DNA from 3 places in the Paenibacillus sp. FSL K6-2859 genome. Region 1 is predicted to be linked to each of the others. Evidence: predicted binding sites of a transcription regulator. Region 1 holds the regulator's gene; each other region holds the start of a gene.

Evidence for each region. Region 1 encodes Rex, which represses fermentation and respiration genes when NADH is low (regulators of the CRP and FNR family bind a similar motif). Its sites were predicted from a motif close to TTGTGAAATATTTCACAA; they were not measured.
Region 2: a site for Rex is predicted at 4,853-4,870, ahead of pflB (formate C-acetyltransferase). Genes of this name have one in related genera too.
Region 3: a site for Rex is predicted at 4,749-4,766, ahead of nirB (nitrite reductase large subunit NirB). Genes of this name have one in related genera too.

The regions. Positions count from the first base shown of each region.
Region 1 is NZ_JBBOYU010000001.1:4,709,741-4,717,902, reverse strand. Features, by position in the region: gene MHB64_RS21085 (tetratricopeptide repeat protein) at 1-361, shown strand, start outside; gene dinG (ATP-dependent DNA helicase DinG) at 498-3,359, shown strand; gene MHB64_RS21075 (redox-sensing transcriptional repressor Rex) at 3,491-4,144, shown strand; gene MHB64_RS21070 (amidohydrolase) at 4,131-5,432, shown strand; gene MHB64_RS21065 (cell wall elongation regulator TseB-like domain-containing protein) at 5,601-6,119, shown strand; gene MHB64_RS21060 (hypothetical protein) at 6,525-7,067, shown strand; gene MHB64_RS21055 (AAA family ATPase) at 7,060-8,162, shown strand, end outside.
Region 2 is NZ_JBBOYU010000001.1:4,976,303-4,984,464, forward strand. Features, by position in the region: gene MHB64_RS22385 (extracellular solute-binding protein) at 1-1,127, opposite strand, end outside; gene pflA (pyruvate formate-lyase-activating protein) at 1,549-2,286, opposite strand; gene pflB (formate C-acetyltransferase) at 2,502-4,763, opposite strand; gene adhE (bifunctional acetaldehyde-CoA/alcohol dehydrogenase) at 5,016-7,637, opposite strand; gene MHB64_RS22405 (ABC transporter substrate-binding protein) at 8,039-8,162, opposite strand, start outside.
Region 3 is NZ_JBBOYU010000001.1:4,997,126-5,005,287, forward strand. Features, by position in the region: gene MHB64_RS22450 (Crp/Fnr family transcriptional regulator) at 114-839, shown strand; gene MHB64_RS22455 (formate/nitrite transporter family protein) at 1,022-1,813, opposite strand; gene nirD (nitrite reductase small subunit NirD) at 1,866-2,186, opposite strand; gene nirB (nitrite reductase large subunit NirB) at 2,219-4,642, opposite strand; gene MHB64_RS22470 (hypothetical protein) at 4,860-5,570, opposite strand; gene ric (iron-sulfur cluster repair di-iron protein) at 5,717-6,466, opposite strand; gene MHB64_RS22480 (hypothetical protein) at 6,664-7,395, opposite strand; gene MHB64_RS22485 (winged helix-turn-helix transcriptional regulator) at 7,646-7,963, opposite strand; gene MHB64_RS22490 (hypothetical protein) at 8,088-8,162, opposite strand, start outside.

The sequences.
Region 1 (8,162 bases):
GCTCTTGATGTATGGAAAATGTATTGAGCAGTTTAAGGAAGTTATTGTGCAATATCCGGATAGCCTGGCTGCTCGATTATATTTAGCCATCTCTTACCTGCAAGAAGGGGAAGGGGAGGCTGCTTGGAGTCATCTGAACCATATGCTCGGTTTGATAAGGGAAACCAAGCTCAAAGCCATGGTGTATAATGCTTTAGGCTGTATCCGGGCCTCACAGGAACGTTTCAATGAAGCGCAGGAGCTGTTTGGCCTTTCTTTGCAACTTGACCCGGCTCTTCCTGAACCGACTGTGAATTTGGAGGTTTGCCGCCGTAGAGGAGGTAAGCTTCATTTCGGAAATCAGCTTGTTTCATTATTGTAAATTATTACGTTTACGGTTTATTATTCCGCATTTTCATTCAAGCGATGCATCCCCTGAACCAGTGGTGTGCATCGCCTTTTTTCGCAACTTCTGTTATGCTGATTAAGAGTCTCAATTGAAAGGGAATAGAATTATAATGAAATTTGCCGTGCTTGATTTTGAAACAACGGGAACCCAATCCGTGGGTGAAATCATCCAGGTTGGCCTTGCAATTATAGAAGAAGACCGGTCCATCTCCCGGGTATATGGTTCCTACGTCAAGCCCGGAACGCCGATACCTCCTTTTATAACTGGTCTAACGGGGATTACCGACGATGATGTAAAGGATGCACCTGAGCTGGATGAGATGATGATGGAGCTTGTTCCACTCTTGGATGATGTTGTGCTTGTAGGGCATAATGTCGCATTCGATTTCCATTTTTTGCAAAATGCTTTAGACCGATGTGGGTATTTACCATTTCAAGGACGGATTTTAGATACGATTGATTTTCTGAAAATCTGCTTTCCTTCCCTCACATCCTATCAACTAGGATCAGTTAGTGCACATTTTGGTGTGACGCATGAGCGTCCGCATCAGGCAGACAGTGATGCACTCGCAACTGCTCTTGTATTGCTGAAATGTCTGGAGGAGCTCTACGATTTGCCTCTGCTGACGATCCAGAGACTCTGTGAGCTGTTTACGGAAGAGGATAGTGATCTTGGTTGGTATTTCGATGGTCTGCTGCGTGAACGGGAAGCGGAGACGCTTCAGCCCGAAGGTGATCTGACTTTTTATCGTCAATTAGCGCTTGCTGTAGGAGACTGGAACGAATTAGCTCCACCTCGAGACGAGCATGCTGAGAATCCGCTACAGAATTTATCTTTTACAGATTATATGGATGAAGTAACGAAACGACTTAAAGAAACTTTGCCGCAGTATGAAAGCCGAGAAGCTCAGGATATTATGATCAATGAGGTGATGACGGCACTTGCCGAAGACAAACATCTATTGATCGAAGCAGGGACAGGAACCGGCAAATCACTTGGTTATTTGTTGCCTGCCATATACCAAAGCGTTCGCACGAATGAAAAAGTTATGGTCAGCACTCATACTATTAATCTGCAGGATCAATTGCGTGAGCGGGATATTCCTTTATTAACACAGGTAGTTCCATTTCCATTTAAAGCTTCAATTTTTAAGGGCAGAGGGCATTATTTGTGTCTTCGTAAGTTCGAACATAAAATTAATAAAAAAGACTTTGTCAGTCCGAGGGAAGATGCGCTTACTGCGGCTCAGATGATCGTTTGGCTGACGCAAAGCGAATCAGGAGATGACGAAGAGCTCAACTTAAGCGGTCGTGGAGGAGATTTCTGGGAGACGGTGGCTAGCGATACCGATTCTTGTCTGGGGCGCTCCTGTCCTTGGTTCCGTAAGTGTTATTACCATCGGGCAAAGCATGAAGCTGGTATTGCAGACGTAGTCATTACGAACCACTCTAAGCTTTTCGCAGATGTTAAGGCTGGGCACCAGCTACTTCCGGCTTATGAACATCTTGTAATTGATGAGGCCCATCATCTGGAGGACGTGGCTGGCAAGCATTTAGGCATGCATATGAAGCATTTCACGGTGGCACATACACTATCGCGTCTTTATAAGGATAGTCGAAATGGCCAACTTCCTACGCTTCGCCAAATGCTTCAGTCATCAGGCAGTGAGGAAGCTTCTGAATGGAGCGGAGTGATCGATAGAATCTATCCGGACCTGCTTACCATAAAAGAAACCTGGGATCTGCTTAGTGATAAACTATTCAGCCTCTTGCCGGAACGCAGCGATGCAGCAGCGGGAGAAGCTGGCCAGTTAGTCATGCGGCTACTTCCTACCCGTAAACCGAAAGATTGGGATGAATTGGTTGCTTTAGAGAATACTATGAATCTGACATTAAGCGAAATTATCCGTAAAGGTGATAAAATGCTTAATGAAATGCGAGATCAAGAAGGTCAATCTTCCTCAGATAGTCTAGTTACCGATATTAGCGGCTTATTTAAGGATTTAGCTTCAATACGTGAGCAAGTACGGTTTTTTATGGGATTAAACGATGAGAATGTAGTATATTGGCTGGAGGCGAATGGAAATTATCGCAGTAAATCGCTACAGCTGTATGCCGTTCCTGTTGATGTCAGTACTCAGCTTAAGGAGCTGTTTTTCGACAAAAAGAAAAGTATCGTGCTAACTTCGGCGACACTCTCTGTTGATAAATCGTTCCAGTTTATGATTGATAATCTCGGACTTAATGAAGCTGCGGAAGAGGGGCGTCTGATGACATCACTCCTGCCTTCTCCTTTTAAGTATCGGGAGCAGGCGCTGTTAGTTATTCCACGGGATTTCCCTAGTGTGAAGGGCAGTGTGGGCGATGCCCGATTTGTTGATACACTCGTACAATCACTAGCAGAAGCAGCGACTACAACACGCGGGCGGATGCTTGTCCTGTTTACTTCTTACAAGATGCTACGCCAGGTTTACGATCCTTTGAAAGAGGCTCTAGCCTCACAAGAGATCACGGTGCTGGGTCAAGGCGTGGAGGGGGGCAGCCGTAGCAAGCTGATCCGCCGTTTTCAGGACAGTGCAGCCTCTGTACTGTTAGGAACAAGCAGTTTTTGGGAGGGTGTTGATATTCCGGGTGAAGCATTAACATGCTTGGCCATCGTGAGGCTCCCGTTTCAACCGCCAAACCATCCCCTAGCGGAAGCGAAGTCTGAGTTATTACAAGCCCAGAAAAAGAATCCGTTCATGAAGTTGTCTGTTCCTCAGGCGGTTATTCGCTTTAAGCAAGGATTTGGAAGGCTGGTGCGGACAGCGCAAGATCGGGGTATTGTTATTGTGTATGACACCAGGGTGATCGAATCTCACTATGGGAAATATTTCCTCTATTCGTTGCCTGGCCCAAAAATGGAGCATATGCTTACGGATCAAATGGTTCCTCGTATAGCGGAGTGGTTGGAAGACGGAGGCGTTTCTTAAAAAGAACGTCATCGATCATATTAATCACTCTACAATGAAGGGCGGTATAAGAATACCGCTCTTCATTGAGACGAGGTACACGAATTAGTATAAGGTTAGTAAAGAATATTACTTACATTAGGAGGTAAATTATGAAATCGGAAAAAATATCAGAAGCCGTTGTTCGCAGACTTCCTGTGTACTTACGTTTCCTAAATGATCTACAGAAACGTGAAATATTAACCGTTTCCTCTCAAGAGCTAGGACAGAAACTTGATTTGAATCCCGCTCAAATTCGCAAAGATTTAGCTTATTTTGGAGATTTCGGCAGAAAAGGTATCGGGTATGACGTAACTTATCTTATTGAGAAAATCCGTCATATTCTGAAGCTGGATCAACAACTGAATGTGGCTTTAGTGGGTGCCGGTAACCTTGGACATGCATTATCTAATTATAATGCTTATTTGAAAGATACTATGAAGATTACCGCTATATTTGATTCCTATGCGCCTAAGGTAGGGCGGAAAATCAACTCACTTACCGTTCAACCGATGGAGGAGCTTGGTCAGACGGTTCGTGAGCAAGGTATTCGAATTGGGATAATTACAGTACCTGATTCAGAAGCGCAGAATGTAGCGGATATTCTCATTGAGTCTGGCATTGAGGCGATTTTAAATTTTGCACCAGTGATTCTAAAAACACCATCGAATATCCGGGTTCATGCTGCTGATTTTACAACAGATTTGCAAAGCCTTGCTTATTATTTGAAGGATGGAAAGGAAGAAAGCAGAAATGAAGAGCAATAAAACGATTATCAAGGGCGGGCGTTTTCTTACTCCGGGAACGGATGAGCCGGTTCTTAGTGGATATATGACTATTGAAGATGATTTGATCACTTACATAGGAAAAGAAGAGCCTTTAATAGAAGACGATGTGCAAGTTGTTGATGGCAGTCGTCTGTTGTTTATGCCAGGTCTGGTAAACACGCATGGCCATGCCGCAATGTCATTGCTTCGTGGTTATGGAGATGACTTAGCGCTTCAGGTGTGGCTTCAGGAGAAGATGTGGCCGATGGAAGAGAAGTTCACCGGAGAAGATGTATACTGGGGAACCTCCTTGTCTGTACTTGAAATGCTGAAAGGTGGCACTACAACCTTCCTGGATATGTATGATCATATGGACCGAGTAGCGGAGGTCGTCGAATTATCAGGTATTCGTTCCGTATTAATGAGAGGCGTAATCGGTCTATGTCCAGAAGAAGTACAAAATCAGAAGCTTGCGGAAGCGGTTTCTTTTGCGCGTAACTGGCATGGTAAGGCTGAAGGTAGAATTACGACAATGATCTCGCCACATGCCCCATATACATGCCCACCAGACTTCTTTGTTAAGTTTGTGCAGGCGGCTCATGATTTGAATTTACCGATGCATACCCATATGTCCGAAACGAAACGCGAAGTGGAGCAGAATGTGGTGGATTACGGACTGCGGCCAGTAGCGCATTTAGAGAAGCTTGGAATGTTCACACGTCCGTCTATAATCGCTCATGGTGTTCATTTGAATGATGAAGAGATCGAGATACTGGCTCGTCATGATGTAGGTGTATCCCATAACCCTGGAAGCAATCTTAAGCTGGCTAGTGGAGTTGCTCGAGTTACGGATCTTCTAAAGGCCGGAGTGAAGGTGTCACTGGGTACAGATGGAGCGGCAAGTAATAATAATTTGGATATGTTTGAAGAAATGCGTCTTGCAGCACTCATCCATAAAGGTGTAAGTGGTGATCCTACGGCTGTTCCGGCTCCGGAAGCTCTACGTATGGCTACGGAGTATGGCGCGAAGTCTATCTTTTTAAATGATGTGGGTAGACTCGCTGTAGGTATGAAAGCTGACTTTATTGCTATTGATATAGACCAGCCGCATTTGCTCCCACACACAGATCTGTTGTCTCACGCTGTTTATTCTGCCAGTGCCAAGGATGTTGAGCATGTATGGGTGAATGGTAAACAGGTTGTTAAACATGGACAATGTGTAACGCTAGATGAGGAAGCCATCCGTCGTAAGGCGCAAGAAGCCTTTGATGGACTGCTAAAACGATAGTCTAAATCATAACAAATAACTGAAAGGCTGTGACTTTCTGCAATTGCAAAGTTACAGCCTTTTGTGTTTCTGATCATTAGATCATTGAACGAGATATGAAACTTTGGATAAACACACGGGTGTGTTATATAATCAAAAAAGATATATTACTAGAAAGGGAGCTGTACCTTGAAGAAAAGGAAAAAATGGATCCTCCTGGGGTCAGTTCTGATTCTGCTCCTTCTGTTCGGACTCATCCAGTTCTATGCTTATATTATGAAAGATCAATGGAACGAGCGAGATATCGCTAAGGATGTCGCCAAAACCAGCGCGGGTCTAACAGAGGTAACTAAAGCACAGAAATCCGTGTGGGATGAAAATGCAGTCTACTGGGTCTTAACAGGGAAGAATGAATCCGGGACTGAGTTGATGGTTTGGGTACGCTTTACTGTAGATGGGAAGTTTGCCGAAGGCGCCGACGCAGTATTCGCCGAGGAACTAAGTAAAGGGACCTCTGAAGAAAAAATGCGTAGTCTTATAAAAGCCGATCTCCCGGATATTAGCATTGAACGGTTGTTACCGGGGGTGTATAACGGAGAGTATGCTTGGCAGCTTTTTTATAAACAAAGCGGTCGGTATTATTATCAATTTTATCGGTTCTCAGATGGGGCTCGAATGGGTGAAGGATACAGTTTACCTAGCCGCTAAGTTAAACAAAATTACTTTAGGAGAAACAAGCGGACTATTTATGGTTCGCTTGTTTTTATATAACATATTAGATTGATACACTAAAAGTATACGTAATGTGATATACTATAAGAGTAGTTTTTTTATATTGTCGTCAAAGCCGCATACGAAAATAGGCCTGTTCATTAGAGATAAAGGCCTGTTTTTGTCGAAATAAATCAATATTTTTGATGAAATGGAAATATTTAAAAAATAAAATTTTAAATATATTCACACTTTTTATCATTTTCGTATATACACCTGTGATATACTACTGTTTGTAATTAGAAGAGTAGTAGTAGAACGTTAGGCTCTGATGAGCATTAACGGCTGTGATTTTGGATCATCCTGTTTATCGTTTTGTCATCTTTGAGAGGAGGACGTTTCTTGAAATTACGTCTTGTACCTGTACTGATAACGTCTCTACTGTCCGCTACGCTATTATTCGGAGGATTCTTTTTATATCGTCAGTTTGCTTTACAGGAACCACTCCAAAAGATAGTATCAGGCTATGAAGGAGTGAATACTTCACATATTAGTATTAACCGTGATGAGGTCACTTTGAAACTTGAATTACAGCCGGGCACGAATTTACGTGATCTGGTATCGTATGTTTCCAAAGAAGGAAAATCAGTGATTGAGGGACGTAAACTTAAACTGGATGTGGAGCAAAACTCCAGTGAATTATTGGATAATTACTGGGATAAAGCGTTGTTCTCTGTAGCTGAAGCGATGGAGAGCCGTAAATATACTCTTATACCTGCTGAACTTGATAGATTGAAAGAGCAGAATACCGACTATAAAGATGTGATAGCAACAACTGAAATCGACGACACAAACGTGTATGTAAGCTTGAGCAACGGGAAAGAAAGCAAATTTATAATTTTACCACGCAAACCTGCGACCTTGGGGGTATGGAATAATGCCTAAATACCTTAAAGAAATTTTAATCGGATTTATTCCTGTACTGTTTATTTTCATGGCTTTTTTAGGTATTAATATATTCCCTATAGTTATAGCAGCTGGGATGCTTACTGCACTACTTATCATTGCTCATTTACGTGGCGGGCTTACGGTGAACGCCGGTGCTGGAAAGAAACGCAAGAAGGAAGGACCTTCAAAACTCACTTTTGAAGAAATTGGTGGGCAAGACAATGCAAAGCAGGAGCTCCGTGAAGCACTCGATTTCTTGATCCGGCATGAGGAAATCAGTAAATTTGGGATTCGTCCTTTGAAAGGGATTCTGCTTACAGGCCCTCCAGGAACAGGTAAGACCCTTATGGCTAGAGCGGCAGCCCATTATACAAACTCAGTATTCGTAGCTGCATCAGGCAGTGAATTTGTGGAAATGTATGTAGGTGTCGGTGCTGGCCGTATTCGTGACTTGTTTAAGGATGCACGTACCCGTGCTGCTAAAGAGAACAAACAAAGCGCTATTATTTTCATAGACGAAATTGACGTAATTGGCGGTAAGCGTGAAGGTGGGCAGCAGCGTGAATATGATCAGACCTTAAATCAACTGCTGACCGAGATGGATGGTATTTATAATAACGAAACACCGCGTATTTTACTGGTAGCTGCAACAAACCGTAAAGAGATGCTGGATTCGGCATTGCTACGTCCAGGACGGTTTGATCGTCATATACAAGTGGATATGCCTGACAAGAAGGGCCGCAAATCGATTCTAGAATTGCATGCTAAGAATAAACCTCTTCATGAAGAAGTGAGTCTCGACAAAATCGCAGAAGAAGCCTATGGCTTTTCCGGCGCTCAGCTTGAAAGTGTCATGAATGAGGCTGCGATTTATATGATGCGAGAGGAATTGACGAAAGTTGAGCAGCGGCATCTGTCGATGGCGATTGACAAGGTAATGATGGGTGAAAAAACGGATCGAGAAACCAATCACGAAGAGAAAAAGCGGGTCGCCATTCATGAATTGGGACATGCCATTATGGCAGAGCTCCTGCGTCCCGGAAGCGTCAGTCAGGTTACATTGACTCCGCGTGGACAAGCCCTTGGATATGT
Region 2 (8,162 bases), 270 kb from region 1:
ATTTCTTCATTAAATAGGTTTTTGATAAATGACTTCACAGCAGCCAATTGACGTGGATCTTTCTCAGCAGAAGCAGAGAAACCGTAGCCATTGTTTACATCGCGCATCAATGCAGTTTGGTCGCCTACGCCACCATCAACTGGAGGAATATTGAAGAATCCAACTTTACCGATCAAACCTTCGCCAGATTGTCCTTCTTTAAATACGGAAGATTTCCAAGTACCATCATACAAGAGGATTGCTTCACTACTAGTGAATTGCGTTGTATATTCAGCATACTCGAAACCAAGTTCGCCTTTTTTGAAGTATCCTTTGTCAACCCATTCTTTGTACTTCGCAAAACCTTTTACAACGTTTGGATCAGTCCATTTAGCTTCACCTGTTGCAAACTTAGCGGTTACATCTGGACCTGCATAACGTGACCACAAGTGGTTAGCTAGCATAAGTGGTACCCAACCAGCCTTAGATGCACCAGCCAAAGGTACTTTTCCGTCAGCTTTGATGTCAGCCAATTGTTGTTCCAATTCAGCAAATGTTGTTGGAGCTTTCCAGCCCTTGCTATTGTAGTACTCTTTGTTGTAGAAGAAACCTTCACCAGATCCACCGATAGGCAATCCGTAAATTTTTCCTTCATAAGTGAAAGGATCAAGATTTGAGAATTTATCCTTAATTCCAAGTTCCTCTAGGATTGGAGTCAGATCGAGTAATTTACCTTCTTTAGCATAGATCTTAGAGTCAGGGCTTCCGAAAAGATCGAAGATCTCTGGTGGATTACCTGCAGCCATTTCACCACGTAATTTTTCTTTACGGTTTACATCTGAATCTACTCCATCAAGCTTAAAGGTCAGACCCGGTACATCGCCTTCTACCTTTTTCACTACTTCTTGCAGAATTGCTAAACGCTTCTGTTTGTCGGCACCGATTTGAGTGTGACGAATCGTCATTTCGAACGGTTCGCTACTTACAGGTTCTTCTGTTGCTGGAGCATTTGTAGCATCCGCTGAATTCGTCGCGGTAGCGTTTCCATCTCCTTTGTTAGAAGATGCATTGTTGTTGCTTCCGCAACCTGCCAGTAAAGCTGATGATACAAAAATCAGGGACAATAGCAAAGTCATACCTTTTTTCATTTCTTGTGACCCCCCATATAATGTTGTGCTTTACACTTCTTATTATAGAAAACAGATTCCATTCTCGTAAGGTTAAGATTCATCCACTATAGGGATAAAAATCTCTAATGAAAGCGGAATCAACTACACAACGTGTAATATAACATAACTTTATTTTAGTAAAAATTACGATTATCTGCTAAATAGCGTGGATTAGTCATACATATACTTAGAAAATAATAATAAAAACTCAATTCAATGACATAAAATCTATCATAATTTATTTCCAACTCCTTAATTAATAGCTGGAAATATATCATTTTTTTAAAGGTAAAACACAAAATTACCCCTTTTAATGACATCAGACGTCCCTCATAACAAAAAAACCGTTCCTTCAGCAGTAAATCACTAAAGGAACGGCTCCACTTAATGTAGAGATAAATTATACCAACGCTGTCTGCTTGCGACCTTCTTCGACTAAGCGGTACGCCCGCTGAACTTCTTCATCTGTAGGGGATGGCACTCCATCCAATTCATAAGCCTTGCCGAGCATTTCCCATTTATAGATACCCATTTGATGATAAGGTAAGATTTCAAATTTCTCAACGCCATTTAAGGTTCCAATATATCGACCCAGATTGATAAGGTCCTCTTCACGGTCATGAATGCCTGGAACATATACATGTCTAATCCACATCTTACGGTTATGATCTGACAGCCAGCGCGCAAGCTTCAAGGTCCGATCATTAGATTTACCAGTTAACTTAATGTGTGCTTCTTCATCAATATGCTTCAAATCAAGCATCACCAAGTCCGTAACATCCAATAAGTCATTAATCTTGTCACCTTCGTTATAACCATTACTATCTAATGTAGTGTGCAGATTCCAACGCTTTTTAACTTCCGTAAATAACTGCTTTACAAATTGTGCCTGCAAAGTTGGTTCTCCGCCGGATACAGTTAACCCACCACCGGATGAACGATAGTAGTTTAAATATGGCTCGATCTCCGAAAGTACTTCTTCTAGAGTCATTTCCTTACCTTCATCTAAAGCCCAAGTATCAGGGTTATGGCAATACTGGCATTTCAGCAAGCACCCTTGCATAAATAAGACAAATCGAATACCAGGCCCATCAACGGTTCCAAAGGTTTCCAAGGAGTGTATGCGACCTTTAATCATAGGATGTCATCCTTTCTCCACGACTGACTAACAGTCCATCTTTCACGAAGAAGAACCCCTGCCCATAAGACTGTGTTCTCCTTAAACGCGACCGTAAAATTTAAAATTTTAATGATTCTTAAACAAGATATTACCGCCCTTGAAACAAGAGCGGTAATTCCTTGCAATTATTTTAGTGCATATCTCAATGAAAGATCTTTATAAATATAAACAACTTACATTGAACCATGGAAAGTACGGTTAATTACGTCCATTTGTTGTTCGCGAGTCAGCTTGATGAAGTTAACTGCATAACCGGATACACGGATAGTCAATTGTGGATAATTCTCTGGGTGATCCATAGCGTCCATCAGCTGTTCACGGTTAAATACGTTAACGTTCAAATGCTGCGCGTTGTTATGGAAGTATCCGTCCATCATGTGTACCAAGTTAGACTTGCAGGATTCATCGTCTTTACCTAGTGCCTTAGGTACGATGGAGAACGTATTGGAGATACCATCTTGGGCATCGGAGTAAGGCAGTTTGGCTACAGAGTTCAGTGAAGCCAGTGCACCTTTCTTGTCGCGTCCGTGCATTGGGTTAGCACCTGGTGCGAATGGTTCGCCTTTTTTACGTCCGTCAGGTGTTGTACCTGTCTTCTTACCGTACACAACATTCGAAGTAATGGTCAATACCGATTGAGTCGGTACAGCATCACGATATGTTTTGTTTTTACGGATCATAGACATGAAGGTTTCAACCAATTCTACTGCGATGTTGTCTACAGCATCGTCATTGTTACCGTAGCAAGGGAATTCGCCTTCCGTTTCGAAGTCAATTGCAATACCTTCTTCGTTACGGATTGGTTTAACCTTCGCGTATTTAATAGCACTCAGCGAGTCAGCTGCAACGGACAGACCAGCGATACCGCAAGCCATCGTACGCAGAATGTCGCGATCATGCAGTGCCATTTCGATACGTTCGTAAGAATATTTGTCATGCATATAGTGAATGATGTTCAAAGTGTTAACATAAGTCTTAGCCAACCACTCCATCATCGGTTTGAAGCGTTTCATTACTTCGTCATAATCCAGATATTCAGAAGTGATCGCTGGGAATTCCGGCCCAACTTGTGCTCCGGATTTTTCGTCTTTACCACCATTAATAGCATACAGCAAAGCTTTTGCCAGGTTGGCACGAGCGCCGAAGAACTGCATTTGTTTACCGATACGCATTGGAGATACGCAGCAAGCAATAGCGTAATCTTCACCCCAGTACGGACGCATTAGATCGTCATTTTCATACTGAATTGCACTAGTTTCGATAGAAACCTTAGCACAATATTTTTTGAAGCCTTCAGGCAATTTTTCGGACCACAGAACAGTTAAGTTCGGTTCCGGAGCCGGACCCAAGTTGTACAGGGTGTTCAGGAAACGGAAGCTGTTCTTGGTAACACGAGTGGTTCCATTTTCAGCCATACCACCGATGGATTCAGTTACCCAAGTAGGGTCGCCGGAGAACAGATCGTTATAGTCAGGTGTACGCAAGAATTTCACGATACGCAGTTTCATTACAAAATGATCGACAATTTCTTGTACTTGTTCTTCAGTCAAAGTACCTTCTTCAATATCGCGTTCTGCATAGATATCTAGGAAGGAAGAAACACGTCCCAAGGACATTGCTGCACCATTTTGTTCTTTAACTGCTGCCAGGTATCCAAAGTATACCCATTGAGTAGCTTCTTTGAAATTCGTCGCTGGTTTGGAAATATCCATTCCATGTGCAGCAGCCATTTCTTTCAATTCGCCCAGTGCACGAATTTGCTCAGACAGCTCTTCACGCAAACGAATTACTTCTTCTGTCATGGAATCAACTTCAAGCTCAGCTAATTGTTGCTTTTTGTCTTTAATCAAGAAATCAATACCGTACAGAGCAATGCGGCGGTAGTCGCCGATAATGCGTCCGCGGCCGTAAGCATCAGGAAGACCTGTGATAACGCCGGATTTACGCACCGCTCTCATGTCTGGTGTATATGCATCAAATACGCCTTGGTTATGCGTTTTGCGAATGTTCGTAAACATGTCAACGATGTTTTGTGGAAGCTCGAAGCCATAAGCCTTCGTAGCATCGACCATCATCTTGATCCCGCCGAATGGCTGAATGGAACGTCTGAAAGGAGCGTCAGTCTGCACGCCTACAATTTGTTCCTTGTCCTTGTCAATGTAGCCTGGAGCATGTGAAGTAATTGTGGAGACAGTATCTAGGGAAACATCCCATACGCCGCCTCTTTCTCTTTCTTCCTTGCTCAGTTGGGAAATAATCTTCCACAGTTCAGTTGTGTTACTAGTAGGACCTACGAGGAACTCTTCGTTACCTTCATAAGGCTTAATGTTACTAGCGATAAAGTTGTTAACGTCAACTTTCTTAGCCCATTTACCTTTTGTAAAACTTCTCCAACCGGATTTCACTTCATTTACTTCTTTTTCAATCACCGACATGCTAAATCCCTCCATCTATATTTATTATATTTGTAGAGATCGCGGGCTTGAAGGTTGATCCCGTGTCTCGTGATCCCCAAAAGATGTGGTTGTTCCAAATTTCACAATCAACATTTCATATGTGGGACCGTTGTTTATATAAACATTCTAGTTTATTTTCTATAAAAACACTGTGACAAATATCACCTTTCGAGTGATATTTGTCACCTTTATCTAATTCCACAACTATCCTATTCTCTATTTAACCATTTATTAATTATCAAATCTTCCGTAGAACGCATTACGGTATACATCAGCAAGCTCAGATACCAGTGGCAGCTTAGGATTGGCAGTTGTACATTGATCTTCAAACGCACGGTCAGCCAAGTAATCTACGCGGGATTCGAAGTCCTTAGGATCAAAGCCCAGTTGCTGGAACGATTCTTCGATGCCCAATTTTTTATTCATATCGCGAATAGCATTGATCAGGCTAGTTACACCTTCTTCAGTTGTGCGGGCTGGCAATCCCAGAATACGGGCAATTTCAGCATAACGCTCATCAGCTACGAAGTGCGAATATTTAGGGAACGAAGCGAACTTCGTAGGTTTTTTAGCATTGTAGCGGATAACGTGTGGCATAAGGATCGCGTTAGTCCGACCATGAGCAGTGTGGTACTGTCCGCCCCATTTATGCGCCAAACTGTGGTTAATACCCAAGAATGCATTGGCAAAGGCCATACCAGCAAGTGTGGATGCGTTATGCATTTTTTCACGTGCTACTCTGTCACCTTCCAGCGCCGATTTTTCAAGGTATTGGAATACCAGTTGGATGGCTTTAATAGCTAGACCATCAGTATAGTCACTCGCCATAACAGATACATAAGCTTCGATAGCATGTGTTAATACGTCCATACCTGTATCAGCAACTGCAGTTTTTGGCAAGCTGTATACGAACTCAGGATCAATGATAGCTACATCTGGAGTTAACTCGTAGTCAGCCAATGGATATTTAGTGTGCTGTTCAGTTGTTTTATCGGTAATAACTGCGAAAGATGTTACTTCCGAACCTGTACCCGAAGTAGTTGGAATCGCTACAAACTTAGCTTTGTTACCAAGTTTAGGGAATTTGTATACCCGTTTACGGATATCCATGAATTTTTGTTTCAGACCATTAAAGTCTGCATCTGGATGTTCATAGAATAACCACATTCCTTTTGCAGCATCCATTGGGGAACCGCCGCCAAGTGCGATGATGCAGTCCGGTTGGAATCTGTTCATCATTGCAGTACCTTTTTCAACTGTAGTTGTCGATGGATCTGGTTCAACTTCAGAGAACACTTCGATAGCTACAGGAGTTTGCCGTTGACGCAGGTAATGTTCAACTCTTTCAACATATCCAAGCTTAACCATCATTGGGTCAGTGATAATTGCGACACGTGTGATATCAGGCATTTTGGTCAGGTACTGAGTAGCGCCTTTTTCGAAATAGATCTTGTCAGGTACTTTAAACCATTGCATATTCACGGTACGACGATTCACCCTTTTCACGTTGATCAAATTGATTGCTGTAACGTTTTGCGACACGGAGTTACGACCATAAGATCCGCAGCCCAGAGTCAATGAAGGGATATTAGTGTTATAGATATCGCCGATCGCACCATGTGTGGAAGGCGAGTTAACGAGAATACGTCCTGTTTGCAGACGGTTAGAGAACTTCATGATTACTTCTTCATTGTTGGAGTGGATAGCCGAGCTGTGGCCCATACCGCCAAATTCAACAATTTGAGCTGCGCGTTCGATACCTTGATCTGCATTCTTAACTTTGTAGCAAGCAAGAACCGGGCTTAATTTTTCAGCGGACAGTGGATATTTAGTGCCTACTCCTTCAAGTTCTGCTACCAGAATCTTTGTGCCGGCAGGGACTTGAATGCCACACATTTCAGCAATTTTCACTGCGGATTGACCTACGATTGCTGGGTTAACCGCACATTTATCTACGTTCATTGCTCCACTAGTCAGTTTGGCAGCTTCTTCTTTATTCACAAAGTAGCAGCCATTAGCAATCATTTTTTTCTTCACTTGATCGAAGATTGGTTCTTCGATAATAACAGCTTGCTCGGAAGCACAGATCATACCATTATCAAATGTCTTAGAAAGAATGATGTCCGTTACGGCTTGATCAATATCCGCGCTCTTTTCAATGAAAGCAGGTACGTTACCAGGGCCTACGCCAAGTGCTGGTTTACCACAGCTGTAAGCTGCTTTTACCATTGCAGAACCACCAGTTGCCAAGATAAGAGCAACGTCTGGGTTGTTCATCAATGCGTTTGTCTTGTCCATTGTTGGCATTTCAATCCATTGGATACAGTTCTCAGGAGCGCCAGCTTTCACGGCAGCATCATGAAGAATTTTGGCTGCTGCTGCACTACACTCTTGCGCAGAAGGGTGGAAACCGAATATAATAGGGTTCCGTGTCTTAATCGAAATCAACGCTTTAAACATCGTGGTGGATGTAGGGTTGGTTACCGGTGTGATACCCATAACAATTCCGACGGGTTCAGCAATTTTTTGGAAGCTATCATAAGCGTTGTCTTCAATAACGCCTACTGTTTTATCGTATTTAATTCCGTGCCAGATATATTCAGTTGAGAAGATGTTCTTCGTAATTTTGTCTTCGTATACGCCGCGTCCAGTTTCTTCTACGGCCAATTTTGCGAGGTACATATGTTTGTCGAGTCCAGCCAACGCCATTGCATGAACGATTGTGTCAACTTGCTCTTGGTCTAGCGCCATGAACGCCTCATGCGCTTTTTTTGCTTTATCCACTAAATTCTGAATATACTCTTCAGCAGTAACTTGTTTAACTTGGGCGGCGACTTCGTTCTTAACTGCCATCTCCCTCGTCCTCCTGTCAATTTTTAGTTGTTTTTCTCTACACATTTATCTTATCACATGATTTCTACCTTGTATAGTGAAATCTTTCACAAAGTATAAAGTTTTTTTGATTTGTTTTCAAAGCGCTTTCATTCGATCATATTATAGTGTTTTTACCATATTTTATGTTATAAAACCCTTTAAATCTTAGAATTATACTTTAATAAGCAAAATTTTAGCTCCTTTTTATTCCATATATCTAAAATCAGTACTCAAAAATGAATTCTCTTCATCACAGTCCCTTACGATTTTCCTTCACCGAAATAATTTCCAATTGATTATCACTATTTCTGAAGATTTATAAATTTATAAATCTTCAGAACAAAAAAACCGGCCCCAAAGGGGCCGGTTTTTGCATTAGACTATTCCGCTTTAATCGTATCAAAGAATTTCTCTTGCACTGTTTTAGCTGCTGCTTCTAGCTGGCTCTTGGAATCCGTTCCTTTTTTGGAGAACAGCTCTTGAATAACATTGGACATAGTTGCG
Region 3 (8,162 bases), 290 kb from region 1:
ATGTTGAAAATTCGACACTTTTAAATGGTTTTTCTTAACCAAATCGAAGATTTTAGAGGTATAATTAATTTAAAATTTACTGAAAAACTGAGGGAATAAAGGGGATGTCGATTATGCTAAAAGAACATTACAATGTCATCGAAGCCCACGGAAATACAAACTGTTTCTCCGAACAGAATTTCAACAGACTTCTTGTTACGATGAAAGAACGCGTTGTTCCAGAGGGTTCACATCTTTTCTGGGAAGGCGACTACTCGGATAAATTGTTTTATATCAAACGTGGACGTGTGAAATTAACTAAATCAACGGATGAAGGTAAGGAACTTATTCTTTATATGTACCAAGCCGGCGATATGGTAGGTCAAGCGGACCCATTCTTCAGCACCAAGCACAGCTTTACTGCAGAAGTGATTGAAGAAAGTGAAGTTGGCGTTATCGAGCAAAAGGATTTAGAAATTCTCATTTGCCAACATTGTGATTTTGCGATCGACTTTATGAAATGGATGGGCATTCATCACCGTCTAACTCAAACGAAATTCCGTGATCTGATGATGTACGGCAAACCAGGCGCACTTTGCTCCACTCTCATTCGCCTCGGCAACACCTATGGTGAGAAGAGCAGCGATGGTGAGAATATCCTCATCAACAAAAAAATTACGCATACAGATTTGTCCAACATGATCGGCGCTACTCGTGAGAGTGTGAACCGGATGTTGAGCGACTTGCGTAAAAAAAATGCGGTTGAGTACGAGAACGGTATGATTGTCATCAAGGATCTGGGCATGCTGCAGGAAATTTGCCACTGCGAAATGTGTCCTAACGAAATCTGCCGGATCTAAATTTCTGTCTTATAATATACCCTCTATTCTCCTCAATGAAACATATATGACCCAATTATTCTGCACATTATAAAATAGAGTGGTCGAAGACGCCTAGCGAGGGCGTCTTTTTTTATAGCACAATGATGAAAAAGAACTGATCCCGAATCGGGTCAGCTCTTAATCATAAATATGCTCTTAACTTAACGTTTGGTCTGAGCACCACGCACGGGAGAAATCATCCAGTAGGCCATACCGACGAATACGCCACCGCCAATTATATTTCCTAACGTAACGGGTATCATATTGTGTATCCATCCGGCAATTGTAACGGTTTCCGGGTGATTCGGGAGCAGCACAGCAACACTCAGCAGCGTCATATTAGCCACACTGTGCTCATAGCCACTCGCAATAAAGGCAAATAAACACCACCAGATTAGAACCAGCTTGGCCGTTTCACTTTTGGCGCGCGAGGCCATCCATAGTGCTAGACAGACCAGCCAGTTACATAGAATCCCCCGGAAAAAAAGCTCTGAAAACGGAAGGCTCATTTTCTTGGCTGCAGCCGCAAAGATCAGATGCTCTGGGGGAGCCGCACTGAATAGTCCAGTTCCTCGAATCAAAAGTGCTAAAATCACTGCCCCTACCACATTCCCTACAAACACAAGCACCCAGTTCTTAACAGTATCCCAGATACTTGTTCTACCAGCTAGTGTACTAACCGTAAAGAACATATTATTTCCGGTAAACAGCTCTGAGCCTGCAAACACAACAAGAGTCAAGGCAATACCGAAGGATGCACCCATAATGAGGGGTTGGAAGGGCGATTTGGCAGCCGCTAGAGGCGCTCCCAGCGAGAAAATAAGGATAATCCCAATGCCTACATATGCCCCTGCCAAAAGGGCTGCCAGAAAATATCTTGGTAAACTTTCATTCATTTGGTCACGCTTACTGACTGCCGCCTCGACAATGTTCTCCACACTTTGAGTAAACATAATACTCCACCCCACCGTTTTCTATTTCATCCTTTACTACAAGCTTCGGTGTCTACAAGCTCACTGTCACAATGTCTCCGTCAAGGGAGACTGGATAAGTCACAACGATACCTTGATCCGGTGCCTGAACTTCACCCGTGCGAAGATCTATTTTCCAATCATACAGCGGATCATAAAGAAAGTGACCCGAAACGATTCCTTCAGCAAGCGGCCCCCCTTTTGGATGAGGACTCCGATTCTCAAGCGCATAAATCGCTCCGTCAGAGGTACGAAATACAGCCAGTTCCACATTTCCAGCCACAACTACCCGGCCAATCTGTAACAGGAGATCCTGTACTGATCCTATTGCATACGTTTGTGTGGTCTTATTCATTGCTCTCTCCCCTTCTGTGTGCGTTATATCCGCTAGACTCTTGTTTCTTCAAAAAGCGCAGTACGAGTGCTGCTGTCATTGAGCATTTTTTTCCAAGGATCCGTAACCTGAGTGAGAGCAAAGTCAATCCGTGCTGCCAGCTTTTTGCGGTTATCTTCATTATCCAAAATGACCGTTTGAATCTGCTCAAGTCCCATACGCTCAACCCACTCGGAGGTTCTCTCCAAATAATTGCCGGTCTCACGGTAATATTGCATCACAGCGGAGCACACCTCGATCAGCTCATCATCGGTCTTAATTTTGCAGAAAGAGTCAGCGATCCTTGGCTTGATCCCACCGTTACCACCGATAAACACTTCCCAACCACCATCATTACCGACGATGCCAATATCCTTCGTGCAGGATTCCGCACAGTTACGTGGACAGCCGTTGACAGCTATTTTAAACTTGGCGGGAAAATCAAGACGTTCATACTTACGTTCTATGAGCGCGCCCATTGCCAGCGAATCCTGTGTGCCGAAACGGCAGAACTGTGAACCCACACAAGTCTTAACCGTACGTAGCGATTTGGCATAACCATAACCTGATGGCATATCGAGCTCTTCCCATACTTTCGGCAGATCCTCTTTTTTCACCCCGATCAGATCCAGGCGTTGCCCACCAGTCACCTTCACAACTTTCACGTCATATTTAAGGGAGACATCGGCGATTTTCTTCAAATCCTCCGGTGTTGTTACCCCACCATACATGCGTGGTATCACGGTGTAGGTTCCATCTTTTTGAATATTGGCACCCATTCTTTCATTTACAAATCGGGATTCTTTCTCATCCTGATGGGTATCAGGGTTCATCATTCCTAGATAATAGTTAATTGCCGGACGACACTTGGAGCAGCCTTCCTCTTGTTTCCATCCGAGTACATTCATGACCTCTTTTGTTGTTTTAAGACCTTTAGCTGTGATTTCAGCAACAATTTCATCACGGTTAAGCGTTGTGCACCCACAAATACCTTGCTTAGCAGCTTGCTGGAAACTGTCACCTAAGACAAATTGCAGGATTTGTTCTACTACGGGTTTGCAACCACCACAAGAGCGAGTAGCGCCAGTACATGCTTTGATCTCATCCACAGTAGTAAAACCATGTTCAGTAACAGCATCTACGATCGCTTTTTTAGTTACACCGTTACAGCCGCAGACAATTTCTTCGTCCGCCATAGCTTCTACGGATGTACTCTTCTTTGCTCCGCCACCGCAGCAGCCCGTTCCCATGACTTCTGTATAAATTTCATCGGTCATTATCGCGCTTTGTTTTACTAGCTTTTGCAAATTGGCGGACTCCGTCACATCACCGAACAATACTGCACCGACAATCACATTATTTTTGAGCAGAATTTTCTTATAGGTTCTCTTCCATTCATCTTTGTTTGAGATCACCGTGTGATCAGAGGAATCCAAAAACTCACCCGCTGAAAATACATCCACCCCAGATATTTTAAGCTTCGTGGAGACAATCGAACCTTCATAAGGCTTGGTATTGCTACCACATAAATGTTTAGCTAGAACCATGCCTTGTTCAAATAATGGAGCCACCAGCCCGTAACACATACCGCGATGCTCGGCACATTCGCCGATGGAATAAACATTCTGCATCGAGGTTTGCAAATAATCATCCACCACGATCCCACGATTTACGGAGATTCCGCTTTCTTTTGCCAACGTCACGTTCGGTTTGATTCCAACAGCCATTACCACAAAATCCGCTGTAAGCATACTGCCATCGCTGAAGCGCAATCCACTAACTCTCTGTTCCCCGGTCAATTCCACCGTTTGTTTGCCCATAGCAAATTTCACACCTTGACGCTCCAGCTCAGCTTGAAGCATCGAGGAGGCATTCCGATCAAGCTGACGCTCCATCAGATCTTCCATCAAATGAACTACGGTAACGTCCATGCCTAGGTTCACAAGACCTTTTGCCGCTTCCAGCCCAAGTAACCCCCCGCCGATAACAGCTGCTTTGCTGTATTGCTTGGCCGCTGACAGCATCGCATCACAGTCTGAAATATCCCGGAATCCTACAACGCCCTCTTTATCACTGCCAGGTACAGGTAGAATAAACGAATTCGAACCTGTCGCAATAATTACCTTGTCATAGGGGACTATCATCCCGTTATCCGTAACCACTTGCTTCGAGCCTTCATCAATTCGTGTCACCGTTGTTCCCGTGTGTAGAGTTATATTATTGTCCTCATACCAATTCCAGTCGTTTAGGATGATATCATTAAGGGTCTTACTTCCTTCAAGAACATAAGACAACATGATCCGATTGTAATTGGGATGAGGTTCACTTCCAAAAACCGTAATGTCATAAGCTCCACCCAGCTTCAATATCTGCTCAATCGTACCTATGCCTGCCATACCGTTGCCGACTAATACTAGTTTTTCTCTTATCGTTGTCATGGTTAGGTGCCTCCTCAAGCTTATGAATACCTGATCAATCTCTCTTCTACATATTGGAATTATACGTTTCAAATTCAAGTCATCATTGTGATTGCAGTCACTTTAATTGTGAATATTTTCACACTTTAGTGTGCTGATAATTGTCAGATATCTTTTCCACATAAAAAGCCAGATTAACGATTCTGAACAACCGTTAATCTGGCTTAATGTACGATTTTTAGCGTAAAGTCAATAAAATCTCCAATTCATCTTGAGCCCTGAGCTTCATATCCATTCCATCATCGAGTAGTTGTTTTCCGTTCACCTTCAGCTTCCATTCTTCATTACTTAGAGGGGTATAATCATTGACGGAAAGCACCTTTTTATTATCATCCGCCAATTGTACCCTACTACAGCTTTTGAGCAAATCTCTTACGGTTAAATCTTCTCTAAATAAAATAATATACGTATGATGCAGGTCTACTTCTACACTTCCACCGTTCAAGGTCAGCCTTACTGTTTGAAGTGGTGCTTGATGATCCTTCGACTTCGCGGTGAAGACTAGCTGTGAATCATACCCTACAGTATTATTCCAATCCGCATTCCCAATGATTTGACCGCCCATCTGAAGCTCCCAAACCAATCCCGACTCTAGCGAAAAATCCTTTACCGAAAGAATGCTTGAGTTATCCTCCGCAAATGTGGCAATATTACTACCTTTCAGGAGCTCCATGAGCGATATTCCATTTCTATAACTCCCGCTAAGTAACCTGTCCGATGGTTTAGTAAGCAGTTCATTATCTCCAACCCTTATCGATATTGTCGGTCCCTCTAATCCTGCCGCACCATTATTAGCATTACTATTGCCGTCATTGTTAGTAGAGCATCCACCTATTGTGAATCCGATGACTAAACCTAGCATCAATTTCCACAAAGATCGTATGGGCATCCTGACACCGCCTTGTCCCGCCTAATGACCATATAGCGTCTCAGGCTTGTAAAGTTATGTATACTGTCTTTTTAAGGATAACTTAAACAAGCCATGTTCTCAAATAAAAAAGCCCCCTAAGGGACTCTTTAGAACACTATTCATCATCACTGAAACCTAGGGAACAATATATTATTCTCCAAATGTACGTGTTCAAAAGTCATACTCTCCAGCTCTTCCAGCCGGGCATATGTCAATCGATAGGTCGTGCAAGCATGCGCCGGCGGAGTGAAATCATCTGTAACACTACGTATTTTTCTCAAAATATCGCCCGCACCATCATGCTCACTCTCCAGCTCAGACAATGACTCACGAAGCGATGTCAGGCCTTCTTCACTAGGATTAGCAGCGTATGTCAACAGCTTAGGAAACTCATCTTCTTCTTCTTTAGCCGTATGCTCAAGTAAGTCTTCCTTAAGTGTGTTGAACAAGTTATATAATTCCACCAAATGGGGAGAATCCCCACCATGCACTCGATACACCTTAGTTACATTTTGGCTAATGAGGGGTAGCTCTTCACGAAGATAACGATGGTGTTTGTTAATAATATGGGCAATTAACTCTTCTGAGGATGCAGTATTCCAAGCGATTTCCTCTTGGGGTACTGGATACTCTTGGAACAGCTTGTTTAGATCACCGATGATTATCTCGTGATCCAGACCCCGCTCAGCTGCTGCTTCAGCAAGTGGTTTAGCTCCACCGCAACAAAAATCAATCCGTTTTGCTTTAAAATAATCTGCCGCTTTAGGGAATTGCAATACAATATCCCTCACCAGTGCATCTGGGGTAAACCCAGCCTGTACCGATTCTGCTTGTTTCGAATCCGAAATACTATCATTAAGTTGTTTAGTTTCCATTATAGCTCCTCCTTGGGTTATGGGATTAGGTTCTGAATAAATCTTATCCACTTCTTCACCTTAACCCTGAAAGGAACTTTGACTTGTGATTGTACGCACGGAAATTGTATCTTATTTTTGAACGAGATTGGAGAATGTACATACATAGTAAGCGCAAAAAAGCACCTTTGCCTACAAAGGTGCTTTTTCAACTCACTTTATTGCACATAAGCCTGCATATACGTCCGCTGTCCCTTTGAATCCTTCAAATAAGGTCCCAATCCAGCAAAACGGGAGTGATCCATATAAACACCGGTCATCCATCTGCCTTCCGTCAAGCCACCATTCCATTTGAGGACAAGATCTGGTGCGGAAATCCATTCCTGAAAGACTCGTATATTCTGATCTTTGTATTCTTTACATGGCTTAGACCGCTCAATAAGGTGGAACTCATTCAGATAAGTTGGAACGAAATAAGAGGATATCGTATGCAAATCATCATCGTCAAAAAAAGGCTCATCGCCTAAAAAGGGTTTGAATAATACGATATTCTCGTACATGGACCAAATTAAGGCTTGAAGTACCATACTCTGGCGAATGCCGTTATGAAACTTATATTGTCGCCCATGATTCGCCGCATTCACATCTTGTGGAGGTTCCGTGGACTCCAGACAGTGCCGTTCACAACCAATACACTTCCAGCCGGTCGGACTTTGAATCCATTTTTGAAAAATAGTCCCACTATCATTGTTTCCTTTGTAGAGTGAAGAGATAATGCTGTAAGGCACGCCAATCCACGCATCCCATAAGGAATCAGGAAGATGGCTATGCAGCATGAACAACGTCTTGTCATAGATGAGCTGTACTTTGATAGAAGCATTCTCTAGCTCAGCAACATCCTTTTTTCCATACGTTATTTCCCGGGAAAATAGGGTCGTCTTCGTCTTCATCTCCCTCGCCTCCTAACAGTTTTGCTATGCCTGTACTCCAGCTGAGTAGATTTGAGCAAAAACCAATACGCGAGCGCTTCCATTCAAGGATCATACAATGTTTTTCTATTATATTACAATTATTTTTAAACTGTGCAAGTTTTTTTCAAGCATAAAGGATTGGAACACAACTGTCACTGTCTAATATTTAGAAATTGAAAAGCCCCTTTTCCACCATTTCGGAAAAAGGGCCACAACATTACTGTGAATTTTAGTCAACCCAGCTCTCAGCCCAAGACTGAATCTGCTGCATAACAGGCTGCAACGCACGGCCTTTGTCTGTTAATTCGTACTCAATACGTACGGGTGTTTCTGGGTATACATGCCTAACCAGGATACCCTCACCTTCCAAATCCTTCATCCGCTCGGACAGCATCTTATCGCTCATTGAAGGAATGAGGCCGGAGATATCTTTAAACCGCTTCGGTCCACTCATCAATGTCTGAATAATAAGTCCATTCCAACGTTTGCCTAAGAAAGAGAAGGCTGTTTCAAATCTGGGACACATCGCAAATTGATGTTCTTCCATTGTTCTCACCTCTCACTTGCGAAACTTACTATTAGTTAGTATATATAATATTAACACATTTTAACCATGATGAACATCGTTTACCGAAAAAAGTTCATCTGACTCTATTATTATATCCCCAATGTCAATCCCCCACAGGTCCTTTAGATCCCCTTTGAGCAATCGCTTCAGTTACGATTTGTGCCAAGTCATCATTTCC